2 regions of the Pseudomonas sp. LBUM1652 genome follow, and region 1 is predicted to be linked to the other one. Evidence: predicted binding sites of a transcription regulator. Region 1 holds the regulator's gene; the other holds the start of a gene.

What was found. The regulator sigma-54, encoded in region 1, starts transcription at its own class of promoters, with help from an activator protein. The targets are predictions, from matches to a motif close to ANTGGCATNNANNTTGCTNT.
Region 2: glnK (P-II family nitrogen regulator) is a predicted target of sigma-54. The motif match lies at 1,384-1,403, and genes of this name have one in related genera.

Annotation. Positions count from the first base shown of each region.
Region 1 is NZ_CP166804.1:1,004,034-1,007,250, forward strand. Features, by position in the region: gene ptsN (PTS IIA-like nitrogen regulatory protein PtsN) at 1-153, opposite strand, end outside; gene hpf (ribosome hibernation-promoting factor, HPF/YfiA family) at 165-473, opposite strand; gene ACA069_RS04405 (RNA polymerase factor sigma-54) at 547-2,040, opposite strand; gene lptB (LPS export ABC transporter ATP-binding protein) at 2,228-2,953, opposite strand; gene lptA (lipopolysaccharide transport periplasmic protein LptA) at 2,953-3,217, opposite strand, start outside.
Region 2 is NZ_CP166804.1:6,112,953-6,116,169, reverse strand. Features, by position in the region: gene ACA069_RS27740 (HigA family addiction module antitoxin) at 1-50, shown strand, start outside; gene ACA069_RS27735 (BRO-N domain-containing protein) at 45-566, opposite strand; gene ACA069_RS27730 (accessory factor UbiK family protein) at 931-1,191, opposite strand; gene glnK (P-II family nitrogen regulator) at 1,605-1,943, shown strand; gene ACA069_RS27720 (ammonium transporter) at 1,981-3,217, shown strand, end outside.

The DNA.
Region 1 (3,217 bases):
AGCGATCAGGGCCTCGAAGACATCTTGCATCTCCAGAGCCGGCACTTCGCGGGCGATCAGATTGGCAATCTGTTCGAGGGCTTTCTTTTTACTGCCGCCCGGCACGTTCACGAGGGAACGGCCGGGGGTCAGGATACTTTCAAGTCGGATCATGGAGTGGGGGGTTATCGACCGGTCGCGCCCTGGAGCAGGCTCTGGGTCTTTTCCTTATGCTTTTTGAGTTGTTTATCCAGCTTGTCGGTCAGGGCGTCGATCGCGGCGTACATATCGGTATGTTCCGCGTTGGCGACCACTTCACTGCCGGGAATATGCAAGGTGGCTTCGATTTTCTGCTTCAGCTTTTCGACACACATCGTGACTTGCACGTTGGTAATCTTGTCGAAATGGCGCTCCAATCGTTCGAGTTTCTCGTTGATGTAGGTGCGCAGAGGTTCGGTCACTTCCAGTTGGTGTCCACTGATGTTGACTTGCATACAGCTTCTCCTTCGTTGCCAGTGCATAAAGCGGCAGGCCGAAAAGCCTGCCACTGGAACGCTGTAACGTGGCTTACATCAACCGCTTGCGTTCGCTCGAAGGCGCGATCCCTAGGGACTCGCGGTACTTGGCGACGGTGCGGCGAGCCACCTGAATGCCTTGTGCCTCCAGTAAACCAGCGATCTTGCTGTCACTCAACGGCTTTTTCTGATTTTCCGCGGCAACCAGTTTTTTGATGATCGCGCGGATCGCCGTGGACGAGCATTCACCGCCTTCGGAGGTGCTGACGTGGCTGGAAAAAAAGTATTTCAATTCATAGATACCGCGCGGTGTATGCATGAATTTTTGCGTGGTCACCCGGGAAATCGTCGACTCGTGCATGCCGACCGCTTCAGCGATGTCATGCAGGACCAGCGGCTTCATGGCTTCATCGCCGTATTCCAGAAACCCGCGCTGATGCTCAACGATCTGGGTGGCAACTTTCATCAGGGTTTCGTTGCGGCTTTGCAGGCTCTTGATGAACCAGCGCGCTTCCTGCAACTGATTGCGCATGAAGGTGTTGTCGGCGCTGGTATCGGCGCGTCGCACGAAGCCGGCGTACTGGGCGTTGACCCGTAGGCGAGGCACCGACTCCTGATTCAGCTCGACCAGCCAGCGCTCGTTGTCCTTGCGCACGATGACGTCCGGTACGACGTACTCGGCTTCAGTCGATTCGATCTGCGAGCCCGGGCGCGGGTTGAGGCTCTGCACCAGCTCGATGACCTGACGCAACTCATCTTCCTTGAGCTTCATGCGCCGCATCAACTGGCTGTAATCGCGGCTGCCCAGCAGGTCGATATAATCGGTGACCAGACGTTTCGCTTCGGCCAGCCAAGGCGTCTTGGCCGGCAACTGGCGTAGTTGCAGCAGCAGGCATTCGCCAAGATTGCGGGCGCCGATGCCGGCAGGCTCGAATTGCTGGATGCGGTGCAGAACGGCTTCGATTTCGTCCAGCTCGATGTCCAGTTCTGGATCGAACGCTTCGAGGATCTCTTCGAGGGTTTCGTCCAGATAACCCTGATTGTTGATGCAATCGATCAGGGTGACGGCGATCAGTCGATCGGTGTCGGACATCGGCGCGAGGTTAAGTTGCCACAGAAGGTGGCTTTGCAGGCTTTCGCCGGCGGAGGTACGGGTGGTGAAGTCCCACTCGTCATCGTCGCTGCTGGGCAGGCTGCTGGCGCTAGTCTGGTAGACGTCTTCCCAGGCCGTATCGACCGGAAGCTCGTTGGGGATGCGTTCGCTCCAGTCGCCTTCCTCTAGGTTATCCACCGTCGGGGCGGTTTCCTGATAGGAGGGTTCCTGGATCTCGGTGTTGGGCTTCTGTTCAGCGTTGTCGGCCAGAGGATCGGAGTTGTCGAAGTCGTCGCCTTCTTCCTGGCGTTCGAGCATCGGATTGGATTCCAGGGCCTCCTGGATTTCCTGTTGCAGATCCAGGGTCGACAATTGGAGCAGGCGGATAGCCTGTTGCAGCTGCGGTGTCATCGTCAGCTGCTGGCCCATTCTCAAGACTAGCGATGGTTTCATGGCAGGGGCTTAACACCTTATTCGCCGGCGCTATGCGCCATCCACTACAGGGCGCCGGAGCGCCAAACTTAAGCAAATTATATGCCTGAAACTGAAGTGTTTGCCTAGAGCGCTGTAACAATTAAAGCGTATTAAATTCTGCTTGAATCGATACAGCGCCCGGGCGGCTCACTCGGCACTAACAGGCTTACAGGCGGAATTCATGGCCCAGATACACTTCCTTGACCAGATCGTTGGCCAGGATGGTTTCTGCATCGCCTTCGGCAATCAACTGACCGTCGTTGACGATGTAGGCGGTTTCGCAGATGTCCAGCGTCTCACGGACGTTGTGGTCGGTGATCAGAACACCGATGCCCTTGGCCTTGAGATGATGGATGATCTGCTTGATGTCGCCGACCGAGATCGGGTCGACACCGGCGAACGGTTCGTCGAGCAGGATGAATTTCGGTGCTGTCGCCAGGGCGCGGGCGATTTCCACCCGTCGGCGTTCACCACCGGACAGGCTCATGCCGAGGTTGTCGCGAATGTGGCTGATGTGGAATTCCTGCAGCAGGCTTTCCAGCTCCTTGCGACGGCCGGCCTTGTCGAGTTCCTGACGGGTCTCGAGGATGGCCATGATGTTGTCGGCCACCGACAGTTTGCGGAAGATCGACGCTTCTTGCGGCAGATAGCCGATACCCGCCTTGGCGCGACCGTGCATCGGCTGGTGGCTGACGTCCAGATCATCGATCAGCACACGGCCTTGATCGGCCTGTACCAAGCCGACGATCATGTAGAAGCACGTGGTCTTGCCGGCACCGTTGGGGCCGAGCAGGCCGACGATCTGGCCACTGTCGATCGACAGGCTGACGTCACGCACGACCTGGCGGCTTTTATAGGCCTTGGCCAGGTGCTGAGCTTTCAGAGTTGCCATTACTGGGTTTTCTCTTCGGTTTTCTTCTTCGGCTGGATCACCATGTCGATGCGCGGACGCGCTTCGGTGACTTTGCTGCCGGTAGCGCGGCCGGCGCTGGCCAGTTTCTTCACGGTGTCGTAGACGATTTTCTCGCCTTGGGTGGTGTTGTTGTCCTTGTCGACAACCTTGGCTTTATCGATCAGCACGACGCGATTTTGCGCAGCGTGGTACTGGATCGTCACGCCCCAGCCCTGAACAGGTTTGGTATCGCCAGCGGTTTGC
Region 2 (3,217 bases), 1.2 Mb from region 1:
AGTCGACTTACGATTTGCGCAGGGCCCAGCTCAGGCATGCGGGCTTATAGCGATTGCAGCATCCGCGAAGCCCTTTTCCACCAAGGCCCCGTTATTGGGCGCTTCGGCTCTTCACGTTCCACCATCATCAACGGCACATCCTGCAACCGAATCCACGGCTGGTTATTCCAGTGCAGCAAACTCAATGTCATGTCCGGCCAGTTGAGTAGGCTCAGTTGTGGGCGTTCGCTTGTGGTGGGGTGTTGGGTGTCGCGCAGGGTGGGGATGACTTGGTGGGTGAGCCATTCGCGCAAGGCTCGGTATTCGGGGCAGTAGTGGTAGACGAGGAGGGCGTAGACGCCGGATTCGCTGATCAGCAGGGTGTTTTCGATTTGGTTGTGGATCAGGGTTTTGCGGGTTTGGTGTTGGTCGGAGTCGAGTTTTCGCAGCATGCGTTCGTTTAGGTAGATGTGCAGCAGGCGGCTCAGGTCTCGGGCGCAGAACCAGGGTTGGTTCTGGATGAGGAGGGCGTGGAGGGGGAGTTTGTGGCGGGTGAAGAGGTAAGGCTTTAAATAGGTTTCTTCCATGGTGCAGTTCTCAGGGTTGAGTGAAGAAACTGCCTCTAATCGTCGCCAAACGAAAAGGGTGGCAGCTATGCGCAGGTTGGCGAACCGGGAACCCCGAAATCCGGCAGACCCGAAGGTCTCCCACGCAAAGCCGCCATAACTCGAGAGGGGAAAAGCGCCCTGTACGAATGTGGTCGTCTTGCGTCGAGGATTTCCAGGTCGCCAAACCCGGTGCTGAACATTCAGCATCGGGTGAGCTTAGGAACCGGGGCTTTTCGACGCAATCGGACGGCGGTCACTCAGGTTGTAGGACGTTGCCGAGATGATTGAAGGGCTGAAGATCAAAAGATCGCAGCCTTCGGCAGCTCCTACAGGGGGAGCAGGGTTACTCGGCTGGCGGAGTCAGCTTCGCTTCCATATCGGCCACTTTCGCTTCGAGGCTTTCGAGGCGGGCGCGAGTGCGGGCCAGCACGACCATCTGACTATCAAACTCTTCCCGGCTCACCAGATCGAGTTTGCTGAAGGCACTTTGCAGCAGCATCTTGAACTGGCTTTCGATTTCGGCTTTCGGCAGCGGGGTGTCGCCGCTGAACAGGCGGGAGGCGGTGCCGCTCAAGGCGTCGAGGAAGTCTTTGGGTGCGAGCATGGGGAATGTCCTGAAAACAATGGCAGGCAGTGTATCACGCAGTGTCTATAGTCAATCTCGCAGGCAGGGATGCACGCTTTTCGCGCAGGCGGACGGACGGCGACGCACCGTTGTTGTGCGTATCCGCGACGCCTTTTGCACGGGAGTGCCTGCGGCAGCGGCCAAGGGATTGAAATCAGTGGGTTTTGGCGAGATGGCAAGGTTTCTGCTTAGTCACCTGTGACCCATGCACTGATGCAGTCGCTGTGACGAATGCAGTGCGGCAGGCGGAACGGGGAGTTTCGTCTGATGCGGTTAGCTGGCGTCAGTCGGGCGGTCAAGGCCGACGATGCGTTACAAAGCCAGGCACTGCGCTTAGACTTGAGTCGGGTTTGTTTTCCTGGGGCAAGTCCACCAATTCGGGAGAGAGTTTCATGAAGCTAGTCACTGCCATCATCAAGCCGTTCAAGTTGGACGACGTGCGCGAGTCGCTGTCCGAAATCGGCGTGCAGGGCATTACCGTTACTGAAGTCAAAGGCTTCGGCCGGCAGAAGGGTCACACCGAGCTGTATCGCGGCGCGGAATATGTGGTCGATTTTCTGCCCAAGGTGAAAATCGACGTGGCCATCGACGACAAGGATCTGGATCGTGTTATCGAGGCGATAACCAAGGCTGCCAACACCGGCAAGATCGGTGACGGCAAGATCTTCGTGGTCAATCTGGAACAGGCGATTCGTATCCGTACCGGCGAAACCGATACCGACGCGATTTAAAAGCCGCCACAAACCCAACGCCCCAGGAGAAAACAATATGACTCTGCGTAAATTCGCAGGGCTAGGAGCCCTGTTGTCCATCGTAATGCCAAGCCTTGCAATGGCGGCAGACGAAGTGGCGGCCCCAGTCCTCAATTCCGGCGACACCGCCTGGATGCTCACCTCCACAGCCCTCGTGCTGTTCATGACCATCCCGGGCCTGGCGCTGTTCTACGGCGGCATGGTTCGCTCGAAAAACATTCTTTCCGTGATGATGCAGTGCTTCGCCATTACCGGTCTGATCAGCATCCTGTGGGTCATTTATGGCTACAGCATTGCGTTCGACACCACCGGCATGGAGCAGGGCGTCGTCAACTTCAACTCGTTCTTCGGCGGCATGGGCAAGGCGTTCCTCGCCGGTGTCACGCCTTCGAGCGTGACTGGCCCGGCCGCGCTGTTCCCTGAGGCGGTGTTCATCACCTTCCAGATGACCTTCGCGATCATCACCCCGGCGCTGATCGTCGGCGCGTTCGCCGAGCGGATGAAGTTCTCCGCGATGCTGATCTTCATGGGCATCTGGTTCACCCTGGTTTACGCACCGATCGCGCACATGGTCTGGTCCGGCAACGGCGGCCTGATGTGGGACTGGGGCGTGCTCGACTTCGCGGGCGGCACCGTGGTGCACATCAACGCCGGTGTGGCCGGTCTGATTGCCTGCCTGGTGTTGGGCAAGCGCAAAGGCTTCCCGACCACCCCGATGGCACCGCACAACCTCGGTTACACCCTGATGGGCGCGGCGATGCTGTGGGTCGGCTGGTTCGGCTTCAACGCCGGTTCCGCTGCGGCGGCCAATGGCACCGCCGGCATGGCGATGCTGGTCACCCAGATCGCGACCGCTGCGGCTGCGCTGGGCTGGATGTTCGCTGAGTGGGTCACCCACGGCAAACCAAGTGCTCTGGGCATCGCCTCGGGTGTGGTTGCCGGTCTGGTGGCGATTACTCCGGCTGCCGGTACCGTGGGCCCGATGGGCGCACTGGTGATCGGTCTGGCGGCGGGCGTGGTGTGCTTCTTCTGCGCCACCACCCTGAAACGCAAACTCGGTTATGACGATTCCCTCGACGCATTCGGCGTACACGGCATCGGCGGTATCCTCGGCGCGATTCTGACCGGTGTGTTCGCGGCGCCGGCTCTGGGTGGCTTCGGCACCGTTACCGATATCGGTGCGCAAGTCTGGATTCAGGTCAAAGGCGTTGGCTTCACGGTGATCTACACCGCGATCGTCACCTTCATCATCC